4 regions of the Tumebacillus algifaecis genome follow, and region 2 is predicted to be linked to each of the others. Evidence: riboswitches for the same ligand, from Rfam matches in the RefSeq annotation. Region 2 holds a riboswitch; each other region holds the start of a gene.

Evidence for each region. Region 2 has a riboswitch for cyclic di-GMP ahead of CIG75_RS06225 (ATP-grasp domain-containing protein). Riboswitches for the same ligand answer to the same signal wherever they lie in the genome.
Region 1: another riboswitch for cyclic di-GMP. It lies ahead of CIG75_RS02235 (methyl-accepting chemotaxis protein); the one in region 2 lies ahead of CIG75_RS06225 (ATP-grasp domain-containing protein).
Region 3: another riboswitch for cyclic di-GMP. It lies ahead of CIG75_RS08050 (glycoside hydrolase family 191 protein); the one in region 2 lies ahead of CIG75_RS06225 (ATP-grasp domain-containing protein).
Region 4: another riboswitch for cyclic di-GMP. It lies ahead of CIG75_RS05005 (hypothetical protein); the one in region 2 lies ahead of CIG75_RS06225 (ATP-grasp domain-containing protein).

The regions. Positions count from the first base shown of each region.
Region 1 is NZ_CP022657.1:446,027-449,231, forward strand. It holds gene CIG75_RS02225 (response regulator) at 1-154, shown strand, start outside; gene CIG75_RS02230 (glycosyltransferase family 2 protein) at 221-661, shown strand; cyclic di-GMP riboswitch class I at 733-828, shown strand; gene CIG75_RS02235 (methyl-accepting chemotaxis protein) at 1,314-2,993, shown strand; gene CIG75_RS02240 (putative bifunctional diguanylate cyclase/phosphodiesterase) at 3,185-3,205, shown strand, end outside.
Region 2 is NZ_CP022657.1:1,343,716-1,346,920, reverse strand. It holds gene CIG75_RS06230 (methyl-accepting chemotaxis protein) at 1-168, opposite strand, end outside; gene CIG75_RS06225 (ATP-grasp domain-containing protein) at 204-1,382, opposite strand; cyclic di-GMP riboswitch class I at 1,490-1,581, opposite strand; rRNA gene rrf (5S ribosomal RNA) at 2,148-2,264, opposite strand; tRNA gene CIG75_RS06215 (tRNA-Ile) at 2,280-2,356, opposite strand; tRNA gene CIG75_RS06210 (tRNA-Gly) at 2,363-2,437, opposite strand; tRNA gene CIG75_RS06205 (tRNA-Asp) at 2,483-2,559, opposite strand; tRNA gene CIG75_RS06200 (tRNA-Glu) at 2,568-2,644, opposite strand; tRNA gene CIG75_RS06195 (tRNA-Thr) at 2,653-2,728, opposite strand; tRNA gene CIG75_RS06190 (tRNA-Ala) at 2,732-2,807, opposite strand.
Region 3 is NZ_CP022657.1:1,821,612-1,824,816, forward strand. It holds gene CIG75_RS08040 (resuscitation-promoting factor) at 1-191, shown strand, start outside; gene CIG75_RS08045 (SPOR domain-containing protein) at 346-1,248, shown strand; cyclic di-GMP riboswitch class I at 1,289-1,380, shown strand; gene CIG75_RS08050 (glycoside hydrolase family 191 protein) at 1,492-2,367, shown strand; gene aspA (aspartate ammonia-lyase) at 2,437-3,205, shown strand, end outside.
Region 4 is NZ_CP022657.1:1,113,892-1,117,096, reverse strand. It holds gene CIG75_RS05015 (tyrosine-protein kinase domain-containing protein) at 1-359, opposite strand, end outside; gene CIG75_RS05010 (hypothetical protein) at 375-1,256, opposite strand; cyclic di-GMP riboswitch class I at 1,496-1,586, shown strand; gene CIG75_RS05005 (hypothetical protein) at 1,600-1,908, shown strand; gene CIG75_RS05000 (YitT family protein) at 2,043-2,927, opposite strand; gene CIG75_RS04995 (FadR/GntR family transcriptional regulator) at 3,026-3,205, opposite strand, start outside.

The DNA of each region.
Region 1 (3,205 bases), 900 kb from region 2:
GGAGGGCAAGAGCAACCGCACGATCGGTGAGTCGCTGTTCATCTCGGAGAAGACGGTCAAAAATCACGTGTCTTCCATCCTCGGCAAACTGTCGGTAGATGACCGCACCCAAGCGGTGATCACCGCGGCCAAGCGCAGTTGGGTGAAATTATAAGAAAAAGCACGTGGGCGAATGGAGCGGCATATATTGACACTACAACCCTGCGAGGAGGTGTCAAGAGTGCTCGCTCTATTCATTTGGGGATTTGCGTTGTATGGCCTGTTTGTTGCGCTGTGGAAGATTGTGCGATTTTGGGTGCAGAAAAATCGGCGGGGAGTGCCGGTGACCGCAATCCTGGTGGTGGCAGAGGGGGCCTCTTACATCGAAGGAATCCTGCGAACGCTGACCACTGCGGAGCCATTTTGCGGACGGGAGCTCGATCTTGTCGTCGTCGATTGCGGATCGCGTGACGAGACGGTGAAGATCGTCGAATCGATCGCCAACAAGCGCGGCACGATCAGCTTGGTTCGGGTGGGAAGGGAAGACCCGACGCATGAGCTGGCTGCCTTGATCGGAAACAAGGGGCGCAGCGTGCAGTGCGTGTTCGACCTGCGGAGCAAAGTGTCGCCTCTGGAAGTGGTGCCTACATTGGCCGCTTTCTGGAGCGATGAAACGGTTTAATATAAAATAGGTCTGCGGACCTATGTACTTACAGCGTTGTCAGACTATATAATAAAGCCATAAGATGAGTCAATCAATAAAGGCAAACCCGCTGAAAGGCGGGGACGCAAAGCCATGGGTCTACAGTCAGCTCTCCCTAAGCTGACCATGATTGCCAGGTTGCTGATTGATACGGTCGCGAACTGTCACCCCACAGTTTGCAAAGTATCCGCCTCGGCAACCCACCGAAGGTGGATTTTTTTATCAGCAGTGACTCATCGGGTAGCATAACTCATTTACCCTTTTTGTAATCCCCCTACCCCCCACACAAAGAACCCCCTTACGAGTCCCCAACTCGTAAGGGGGTTCTTTGCATTTCCCGTCTACCCGTCTATTTTCACTCATGACTTGTTCCAAGCATTCTGCGCAAAAAATGACTCCTTCCAAGAATCGGAAGGAGCCGATTTTAGAAAAGAAGGAGGTCATGTCATGAAAAAGTCACTCGCAACACTGGTGATGTCGTCCGTACTTTAGTATATGCAGACAGCCGTATTTGATGCGGGTTGTTCTAAAGAAATCTTTTACGCATTTTACAAAAGCTTCATCCTCCCGACATGTTGTTCTGCGATACTGAACGTGAAGAAGTTGTGAGCTGACGGGGGAGGGCAACAACATGATAAAGAAACAGGGAAGCAAGGGTGTTTCCGTCCAAACAAGACTCACGTTGTTTGTGTCGGCACTCTTGCTTCTTGTCGTTTTAGCCATGGGGGCCACGGTGTACTATGTGCTGGAACAGGACCTCAAACGGGGGGCCGATTTTCAGTTGCAAGGCCATGCGACACAGACGGCGAAACAGCTGGGTATTCTGTTGCAGACCACCGACTCCCGCATGTTTGAGCGGGAAGCGGTCTATGTGGTAGAAAATGCGGTGCGCTCATTTGAGCAGATCGGCTGGCAGGTGTCGGCCACGCTGTTGCGAGCAGATGGCGAAGCGGCTTTGCAGCGCGAGGGAGCCCTGCAGATCGATCAGAATCTAAAAGCACAGATGATACGAGAAAAATCGGGCCTGCTCCACAGCGCCGAAACGGGGGAAGCTCGTACATATGCGTTCGCATTCGTGCCGGAGCGCAATCTCGTCTATGTCGCAGCGGTGGCAGATCGTGAGATATTTGCCTCGCTTGCCGAACTTCGGCAGCTCACGTTGTTGCTGGTGATCGCAGCGCTGGTGATCGGAAACGTCGGGATCTGGTTTTACACGCGAAAGATTCAAACCTCGCTCTTGGCGATCCGCAACTTGATGCGGGAAGTGGCCGCTGGCAATTTGCAAAACCGCTACGGAGAACGCGATGACTATCGGGAACTCAAGGACTTGGGGCGAGCTGTGGACAGCATGATCGACAACTTGCGGCGCTTGATCGGGCAGGTTGGAGCGATCGCGGGCAGTGTGGCCGCTTCCGCTCAAGCGTTGTCAGACCATGCGGAAGAGACGTCCACAGGCATTCGGCAAGTGGCGGCGACGATTCAGGAAGTGGCTGGAGGTGCGGAGTCACAGGCGCTATCAGCACTGGAGGCGGCCGATGCTGTGGAAGCGATGGCAGGAGAGGCCGCTCGCATCGTCAAACGCTCGATCGGCGTCGCTGATGAATCGGAGCAAACGGCCCACGAAGCACAGCAAGGCAATCTGGCGATCGGACAGTCGATCACGCAGATGAACCACATCAATCGGACGGCCGAACAGACGGCTCTGGCGGTGCAAGCGCTCGAGCGGCGTTCGGCGGAGGTCGGCAAGATCGTGGAAGTGATCACCGGAATTGCCGCCCAGACCAATCTGTTAGCGCTCAACGCCTCGATCGAAGCGGCGCGGGCCGGGGAGCATGGCAAAGGGTTTGCTGTGGTCGCGGAGGAGGTCGCGAAGCTGGCTATGCAGTCTCAAATGTCTGCGCGGCAGATCGCCCAGCTGATCTATGAGATGCAGGAGGAGACGCAGCGCGTGGTGCAGGCGATGAGTGCGGGCAGCGCGGAAGTCGAAGCGGGGATCGTGCTGGCCGACCGAGCGGGCGACACGTTCCAGCGCATTTTGCGGGCGGCAGAGCATGTTGCAACCCAAGTGCAAACGATCACGGCCGCCTCGCGCGCGATGTCGTTGCGCTCCGAGCAAGTGGCAGCCGGAGTTGAGGTGATGAAAGGGATTTCGCAAGATTCGGCCGCAGCTGCACAGAGCTGTGCGGCCGCTTCGGTGACGCAGCTCGTGTCGATGGAGGAAGTATCCGCGTCCGCCGACCGACTGCGAAAGATGGCAGACCAACTGAACGGTGCAATCATGCAATTTCAGGTCCGGGCAGAAGCGAAATAAGCTTCTGTCCGCTTTTTTTGCGCTCATATTTGATAGAAAAATTACTATTATTAACGTTCTGTAAAAGCTGGTCTAGCGTTCTCTCGGATTTTTTACTATAATGGTAGGGTGTAAGACTAAGTAGACAATATAGTAATTGTACTTTGACGCGTAAAGCATTTTGTAAAGGCATGGGGGCGGGAGGTGGCCAGGTGTTTCGAAAACAAGCAGGG
Region 2 (3,205 bases):
GTTCAACTTCAATCTTTCTTCAAATTGCGTGATGACATGGTCATTCACGATCCCCATCGTGGTTTGATACAAAACCCCGAGAAACACTAGCGTTAGTAAAATCAGCGGCATAACAAAAGCAATGGAAATCTGCCGGCCGATCGAGTGATTCCATTTCAAAAATTTCAAACGAACTTCCCCCAATTTCTTTGCCCGGTTGTTGCCTAAGCAGAAACCTCAATGTTTCTTACGCTTACGAACTGGCTTAATTCTAGTTGAAGCAGTTTTTCATTCTCCGCCAAGTCTTCACTGCGATAGAATACGACAGCAAAAGTAGTCGGATCATAGCCTTGCATGGAGCGGTACTCCAAAACGTCCCCAAACATGCTGCGGAACTTGTCGTGTTCGATCGACGAGATTTTGAGCGTGTTCAATTCGACTGGCAATTCTGCACAGAAGAAGCTGTACACGGAATCGTCCATCGTTTCAAGAATGTGATTCCAATCTGGTTGGGTCTGTTGGAAGAAGTGCTCGTATGGATTTTGCCCGTACGCGTGGATCGCTAAGTCGCATGTGCCGATCCCGGCAAAGCGGAGCGGATTGACTTCGATCGGAATCAACTTGCCGCTCGGAGAAATGCGAACTTCCAGATGAACTGGGTACAAGCTCAAATCTTCGAGACTCCCCAACTTCGTTAAAAACTCGATCACAGGCTGCATCGCTTCTTGCAGTACGTGCTTGCTCGTATAGTAAATCCGATCTGATGTATCACCTGCATGAGCGAACATGCGTTTGAGCACATTTAGCACAACTGGTTGTCCTTCTGTATTAAAGAAGGCGTCAACAGCGTACTCCTCCCCCTCGATCCATTCCTCAACAATGAAACGCTCTACATTGAGGACAGATTCTGGGAACAGGTCACGGGCCTCGCGTACGTCGCGGTGAAGACGATGGCGGACATCCATCCACTCCTTCGCATCCGCAACGCGGTACACACCGAGACTCGCATATCCAACCACTGGTTTAACCACGATTGGAAACCGAAGCTGCGATGCCTGCATTCTCATCAGTTCATCAAACGAAAATTCTTGATACATAAAATCAGGGAAGAGATGAGCCAACCACTTGCGGAAATGAGTCTTGTTTTTAAAACGCTCATTTCGCTCCACGAGAACATGACCTGGCAAATGGTTCTCCAGTGCTTGTAACGCGTTTTCTGAATTGCTCAAGAGCGGAGCCTTGCGATCTCTAACCAGTTGAAAGAAAGAATTCGCCGATTTCCAATTCAGTTTTTTGTCGAATGGAACCAGTACATCTTGCGCTGCGTCTACAACTGGAATTCTGAGTTTTGCTGCTGTTTCTGACAGAAATGGTGAAACGAATGCTTGACCAAGTACCAACATCTTTGACTCCTCCAATACTTTGGATTCGCCGAAGTTTTTTCAGCACGGACAGCAAATAGGACAATTCCGTAGTGAAATTGTCCATCAAGGATTCCACCGTGGAAAAGTTCGGCAACCCGGCTGTCATAGTGTGCAGTAGCAACACCTTAGACCCGTGGCTTTGCGTCCTCACCTTTCAGTGAGTTTGCCATTATCGATTCTTCACCTTTGTAAAGCGGGTACACTTACACATTATCTTATTTCTTCGGACTTTTCAATAAAAATATTCATTTTATTTATAACCCATATTCAACTTAGTCGCCCGATATAAGTAATTCGCACCCAAAGAAGCACGATTTCAGGGCATCCGATCCAATCTTTGGCGACACCAGTACGCAATTCATTCCGCTCATCAGAATGCTTGCAGGCGTACACTCTGCTGCTTACGATCTCTCGAGGCAGCTTCTTGACAGAGTAAACAACAAGAAGCCCCAGCTTACTGATCTGGGACTCAATGTACCCAGTTGTCTCCTACACTTTCGGGCCTTCCGTCCAAGAACCAAATCTTTGCTTCCACTTCTAACGCGGCAGTTTTCTATTGGCCTTACATAACAATAAAGACCCAGTTCACTGAACTGAGTCCTTCTCTTTGCCTAGCGGTGTCCTACTCTCCCAGGACCCTGCCGTCCAAGTACCATACCTTCGCTCCGCATCGAACGCGGCACTTTTTCTATTGACCTTGTATTACAAGAAGGACCCAGTTCATTGAACTGAGTCCTTCTCTTTGCCTAGCGGCGTCCTACTCTCCCAGGACCCTGCGGTCCAAGTACCATTGGCTCTGTGGAGCTTAACTTCTGTGTTCGGGATGGGAACAGGTGTGACCTCCACGACATTACCACTAGACATATGTTATTGAAATGGTGGGCCCAAGAAGATTCGAACTTCCGACCTCACGATTATCAGTCGTGCGCTCTAGCCAACTGAGCTATGGGCCCTTAAAATGGAGCGGAAGACGGGATTCGAACCCGCGACCCTCGCCTTGGCAAGGCGATGCTCTACCCCTGAGCCACTTCCGCAAGGTATTATTCTGTGTCAAAATTGATGAAGAGTACTGATCTAAATGGCGGAGCTGACGGGATTCGAACCCGCGGTCTCCCGCGTGACAGGCGGGCATGTTAGGCCACTACACCACAGCTCCAAAACAAATGGTGACTCGTACGGGATTCGAACCCGTGAATGCCGCCTTGAAAGGGCGGTGAGTTAAGCCGCTTCTCCAACGAGCCAAGATAGATGGTGCCTTCTACCGGAATCGAACCGATGACCTCATCCTTACCATGGATGCGCTCTACCTACTGAGCTAAGAAGGCAATTGGTGGAGATAAGCGGATTCGAACCGCTGACCCCCTGCTTGCAAGGCAGGTGCTCTACCAACTGAGCTATACCCCCATGATTAAACTGCCCACTTGCGGCGACAGGTGTTATCTTAACACGCTCCCTCGCACACTCTCAATCTCTATTTCCACGCAAAATACGACAAAATTAGACACTCTCATAGTTCTGTTGGCTCATTTCGCTCATATACGATGAATTCCTACTATTTTTTAGAGAATGAAAGCTTTCACAATCTGCAAAAAGCCAAGTCTAGTCTGGAATTAGAGCGCGTATTTCTATACCTTGCTCTCTTCTCTCACGGAGATACCATGCTTCGGCGCTAGAACATCAAAAGACAGGTTCCTTGACTGATTTCGCTCGGCCGAGCTGCGCCTTACTCTCCTAGATCACTGCGGTCCAAGTACCATATCTTCGCTTTCGCTTCGGTGGTTCTTCGCTCCGCTACGAACGCG
Region 3 (3,205 bases), 480 kb from region 2:
AGGGGACGATTGCGGTAGATCCTAGCGTGATTCCGCTTGGTACGAAAATGTATATCGAGGGATATGGTTACGGGGTTGCAAGCGATGTTGGCGGTGCAATCAAAGGCAACCGCATCGATCTTCATTTTGATACTCGCGAACAGGCACTACAGTTTGGCCGTCGTGCCGTACAGGTTTATATCTTGAACTGATCTTCTTATCATGTTGGACGCCAAAAGATGCTGTTAGGTTTCAGACCTAACGGCATCTTTTTTTATTTTTATGCAATTTTTCTTTGTCATAGCAAATGAGTCCTGCTCATAGACTCTAGCAACTAGACTCGGAGTTTGCAAAGGAGCGGTGAGCATGGATCAATCACAAGTGACGATCAATATCAAAAGCAAAACGGCAAGCACTCCTACCTCCTCAACAAGATACCCTTCGCGCTTGCGTAGAGGGCTGAAAAACCGCAAGGGCAAGGACAAGGACAAGGGGCAGATCGTCTTTCCGTTGCTCCTTGCGACACTGACAGGCATTTTGCTTGGCGTTTGTCTCCTACTGTTGTTCAAGGGACAAACGACAGCTGGCGACGTATCTGCAACGTCAACCGATGCAACAAACACGACACGAAATGGACAGATGACAGACGTGAGCGGAGAGGCGGACTTGCCGGGAGTCTCTTTATACGCGATGCAGATTGGGGTATTCAAAGACCGCGCTCGCGCCGAAGCGTTACAAAAAGCGGTCTCCGAACAGGGAGTGGGCACGGTGATTCGCGGAACTGATCAGTTTCAGGTGTTCACCGCAGTCGTGACTGACAAGGCGGCAGGTGCCAAGATCGAGGCGAAACTGAAGGAACTAGGAATTCAACATTATCCCAAAGAGTTCATTATTCCGGCCCGAAGCGGCAAAATGGAGGGGCTCACAGAGGCTGACGCAAAAAAGATGGCGGATGGTCTCGACCACGCATTACAACTGGCAGCTGCTGTCATGCCGCTGGCGATCGAAGAGGCGCCCGACGCGGCCAAGGCGTCTGCACTTCAATCGGAACTCACCAAATTTGACGAAGATCTGAAAACGTGGCAGAGCATGTTGACCAAAGCGAACCGCAGTGAAGAAAAGGCACTCGTTGAAAAAATGCACAGTTCGCTGGCAGAAGCAGTACGGGCAGCGCAGGGACAAAAGGGAATGTTCGCCATTCAAGTCAAATTGACCGCCTTTTATCTCGGCTATGAATCTTTGCTTACCAACTTGCTCAAAAGTGAGTAGACAAAGCGCAAGCCATCCCTTTACAATAGGGGTAATCTCATACGGATAAGGGCAAACTTGTCGAAAGGCAAGGACGCAAAGCCATGGGTCTTCGGATGGTTATTCACCGTCACAGATCGCCAGGCTGCAGGAGGCAGACCTTTTCTGCCACGCACTCTGTTGCTGAATTCAGTACCGGGCTGACTGCGCCTTTTCCGTTTTTGGAGAGGGCGTTTTTTATTCACAACAAGGAGTGTTTTCCAGATGATAAAAATGATGCGTAACCTCTCGTCCTTTTGTCTTGCAGTCTCGCTGGTCATAGGTGTGGCGACTGTCAACGTTGCGTGTGCACAAACGGCACCGCTCACCATGCAAAAGCCAAGCGCTCTGACCGGCATTCATTCGTATACAATCTATTATGGCGAGCCGAAGCCCGCCGCATTGGAAAAGCTGACCGCGTTTGACCTCGTCGTGATTGAACCGCGTCTTTGGACCAATGCTCAAGTTGACGTTCTGAAAGCGAAAGGGGTCAAGGTGCTCGGCTACCTGAGCGTGCTGGAGCAGTATAAGGACTCAGCATTGCTCAAAAAAGCAACGGAAGCAGACTACTTGATGATCGATGGCAAGCGCGATTTTCGAACGAATTGGGAATCGTGGTCGATGGATATCAACAGCGAACATTACCAGCAATTGCTGATCGACGAGTATCGCAGCCATGTTCTTGCCAAAGATTTGAACGGTGTGTTTCTCGACACGATGGGCAACACCGATGATCAGATCTGGCCTGTTGGCATCTCGAACCGCCAGCGTGATGGGGCGGTCCAGTTTGTCGCCTCGTTGCGTTCCTTATTCCCCGATCAGGCGATTGTACAAAATTGGGGCTTGACCGAACTAAAAGACCGCACTGCTCCTTATATCGATGGGATTCTCTGGGAAGATTTCAATCCGTCGGTTGTAAGCAAAGACGAGTGGAGTCAGAACCGGATGAAGGAACTTACCGTTTTGCAGCAAAAACACGGGCTGACCGTATTCACTGTCGAAATCGGATTGACCGGCAAGCAAAAGAGCAGTTTTCAGCAGCTCAATCACAAGCTTGGCTATATTGGACAAGTGATTAAGAAAAGCTATGATGAACTCTAATTGATGAAACGGTAAAGTATGGTACGATAAGAGCATCTTAGGTAAATGACAAAAGGAGTTGCCCGTTTCATGACAGCATATCGTATTGAAAAAGATCTCCTCGGTACAAAGGATGTACCGATCGATGCATATTACGGCATCCAAACGCTTCGTGCCGTTGAAAACTTCCCGATTACCGGCATTCCGCCGCATGTGGAAATGATCCGTGCGCTGGCCGCTGTCAAAAAGGCGGCGGCGCTGGCGAACGTGGAAGTCGGCGGGCTCAAGAAAAACATCGGAGAAGCGATCGCCAAAGCCAGTGATGAAGTGCTCGCCGGTCAATTTCATGATCAGTTTATCGTTGACTCCATCCAGGGTGGTGCTGGGACTTCGATGAACATGAATGCGAATGAAGTGATCGCCAACCGCGCCATCGAGTTGCTAGGCGGTCAGAAGGGCGAATATCTGCATTGTTCGCCAAACACGCACGTCAACATGGCGCAATCGACCAACGACGTGTTCCCGACGGCGATTCGCATCGCTTCACTCAACCTGGCGCAGGGCGTTGTCGTGGAGTTGGACAAGCTGCGTCTGGCGCTAGTTGAAAAATCGCAGGAATTCGATCAGGTGATCAAGATGGGGCGTACCCATTTGCAGGATGCTGTGCCGATTCGTCTCGGACAGGAATTTTCCGCCTATGCGAAGGTGATCACCCGCGACTTTGAACGGGTCACGCGTTCGCTCGACAACCTGCGCGAGATCAACATGGGTGCTACGGCTGTAGGCACAGGCCTCAACGCCGATCCGCGCTATATCGTCAACGTGGCCGAACATCTTCGTGTGATCACTGGACTTGACC
Region 4 (3,205 bases), 230 kb from region 2:
GTGATCGTAAAGACGGATGAGTCTGCGTTATTGACCACTTTGACCAACTTGCCCAATTCCTCCGGTTTTAATTGCAGGCTGAGCTTCGCGATCACCTCTTGCAACACCAGATGGCTTTTGATGATCTCGTTATATGTTTTGATCACTTTTTGGTTGGTCAACACTTCATTGAGCAAGTATTCGCTCGAGATTGTCGGGTCGGTGTTGACCAACAGCGATGCGGTCGCTTTGTACGTCGGCGTCACCACGAACACGCTCAAATAGGTGGAAGTGCCGACTGCAAAAGCGACGATCAGGATCAAGAGCCCGATGCGCTTCTTGACTGCCGTGAAATATTTTCTCCACAAATAGCCTAACATGTCGGTTCCACCTCTTTACGGGACATTTTTCATCAAGGCCGTATGCGCATTAAAATACATCCAGACCGGTTCGGATACGAGCGGGCTCATCAAGTTCGGTTCGTCGATAGCAAACCGCGCCTGAAACAACAGCTTCTGCTGTTCATCCTTATATTCGACCAAATTCTTCATCAGTTTCATATCTTTCATTTCATCCGGGGAAAAGACCATCTCCAGCATCCGCACTTCCCCCGGCAACCACTCGTCGAGCGGCCCATTGAGCGTGCCGTTAAAGACAACACTCTCATGATAGTAGGCGCTGATCGCAATCCGCTTCAAGGTGAAATTGCGCAGATAGCCGTTGTGCACGAACATCCGTACTTTCAGCTTGCCATCAGCATCGATCTCCATCTCGCTGACCCCCGGTACGAACAGCAAATTGAAAAAACCAGAGACAAAATAGCGCCCGGTCGGCAACTGTGCAAGTTGGCTTTCAACTTCACGGCGCTTCGCATCGGACAGCGTCTCAAGCTGCTTCTTATTCCAGACCACCGACTTTGGAATAAAGCTGGTCGTCGGCACTTCGATCTTCTGCTGTTCCGATTGTTCCGGCTGTTCCGATTGTGGTTGCGGCTTCGTGATCGGTTCGGCAGATGGTGCAGGCTCCGTTTGTCGATTCATCAAGAACATGGCGCCGAAACCGAGATTGCCAAGCAAGGAGGCGCCGACCAGTATCAGCACCCAGAATGGCGCTCGCTTTTTGTTCGCCGATGATTTTGTATTTTGGGGTGTCCAGCGTTCGCCAGGCGTGTCTAGGGACAACGCCCCTGCTTGTTCATCAACCGCCTGAAGCGCTTCGAAAAATCCCGCCTCGTTCGATTCGGAGCAGAGCTTGTCTTTTCGCTCATCAGTTGCCATCGTGATTTATGCTCCTTTTCCCGATATGAATCAATGTTCAATCTTTTAAGTTAATGATTGAAGCGATTTTTGGTACTTCAGAACTATTGAATAAATTTTCATGATTATAAAATGTCATGCAATATGGGCTATAAGTCCTGCTCCTGTCTTGACTTCCCCACTATTATACCCTAAGATAGAACTATCAGCTTTGTCATTTGTACGACATCTATTTAATTTATGTCGAAATCTGTTACATCCACACGAAACGGCAAACCGTTCGAAAGGACGGGACGCAAAGCCACGGGCCTACCGCGCGACATCGTCCGCCACGGCAGCCGGGTTGCCGAAAGGAGTAAGCGTTATGCGTTTCCGACTCCCTGTCTCGTTGTTGATCGGGATCATGATGGGCTCACTCTCCGTCATGATGAATGTCCCAAATCTGGTGACGCTCACAGAAGGGATCGTGCTCACACAGACGGTCGGTCTGAAGTCTGAAGCTCTGGATTCCTTTATCCAGAGGGATCACAATCTGGTCCTCGAACAGTATAGCTTCTATCAGGAGAATCGTGAACTGTTCGACAACTGGAGTTCGTTACAACATTCCGAATTCTTTTATCTTTATCAAGATAGAATTACCGCACTGTTCGAAGAAAATATGCAACTGTTCTAACGTTACCATCACGACTTCGCAAGCATGCGCCTGTTGCCCAATCGGCAACAGGTTTTCTTTTTGGATACAGTCCACTTCCATTATACGGCTCTTGTCCCATCGGTTCAATGGGAAAGCCCTCCGCAGAGGGAGGGCTAGTGTATTGCATTTTTCTTAAAGCGTCCACCCATCACATCGGCAACATGTTCGATCGCAACAAAAGCTCCCTCGTCATATTCGAGCACGATGTCTTTCAATTTAGCAAGTTCAAGGCGTGTCACAATCACATAGAGCAGTTCTTTTTCTTCGCCCGTATATCCACCCTTGCCATAAATGTGAGTGACCCCCCGCCCCAATCGATTGCGGATCGCCTCTGAGATTTCGTTTGGTGAGTCTGAGATGATCGTGACCGATTTCGATTCATCGAGTCCTTCGATCGTGATGTCGATCATTTTAAACGCGATGAAATAGGCGATCAGCGAATACATCGCATGGTCCCAACCAAATACAAATCCAGCGCTGCCGAGAATGAAGATGTTGAAAAACATCACCACTTCCCCAACGGAAAAACTCGATTTGCGGGCGAGCAAGATGGCAATAATCTCTGTGCCGTCGAGCGACCCGCCATAGCGGATGATCGTCCCGACCCCGATCCCAAGTACCACCCCGCCAAAGACGGATGCGAGCAGCAAGTCGTCTGTGAACGGCCTGACGCTGTGAAACAGCGTGACGAAGCTGGACATCAGGATGACGGCGATCGTCGTCGTGATCGCAAACGTTCGGCCGATCAGCTTGTACCCAACGAGCAGAAAAGGGAGATTGAGGACGATCATATAGAGTCCGACCGGCTTGTCGGTCAGAAAGGCCAGCAGGATCGAAATACCGATCACGCCGCCGTCGATGATCGAGTTGGGAACCAGAAAGATTTCCAGCCCCACTGAGACGAGCAAGGAGCCGAGCGTGATAAAAAACATGCGTTTGATCTTGGCGGCTAACGATTGTTTGCGGTGATTCCGCTTGAGTATCGGCTGTGCTTCCATCTGCTACCCTCCTTCTCATTTGTCATCTCACATCATTTTCCTTCGGCCCGCTATTTATACACAAAAGCACCCGATCACTTTTGACGTGACGGGTGCTTTTAGGTTTTCTTGGCGAGGACATGTCGCTCACAGTGCAGCAGATGATCGGACATCAGTTCGACCGCTCGCTTCCCATCGCGACTGCGAATCGCTTCGAAGATACGGCGATGTTCAGCGATCAACGCCTCCACATCGTCGGTCGCTTCATGCGTGAGGCGCAACGTGCTGCGCAGCGCTTC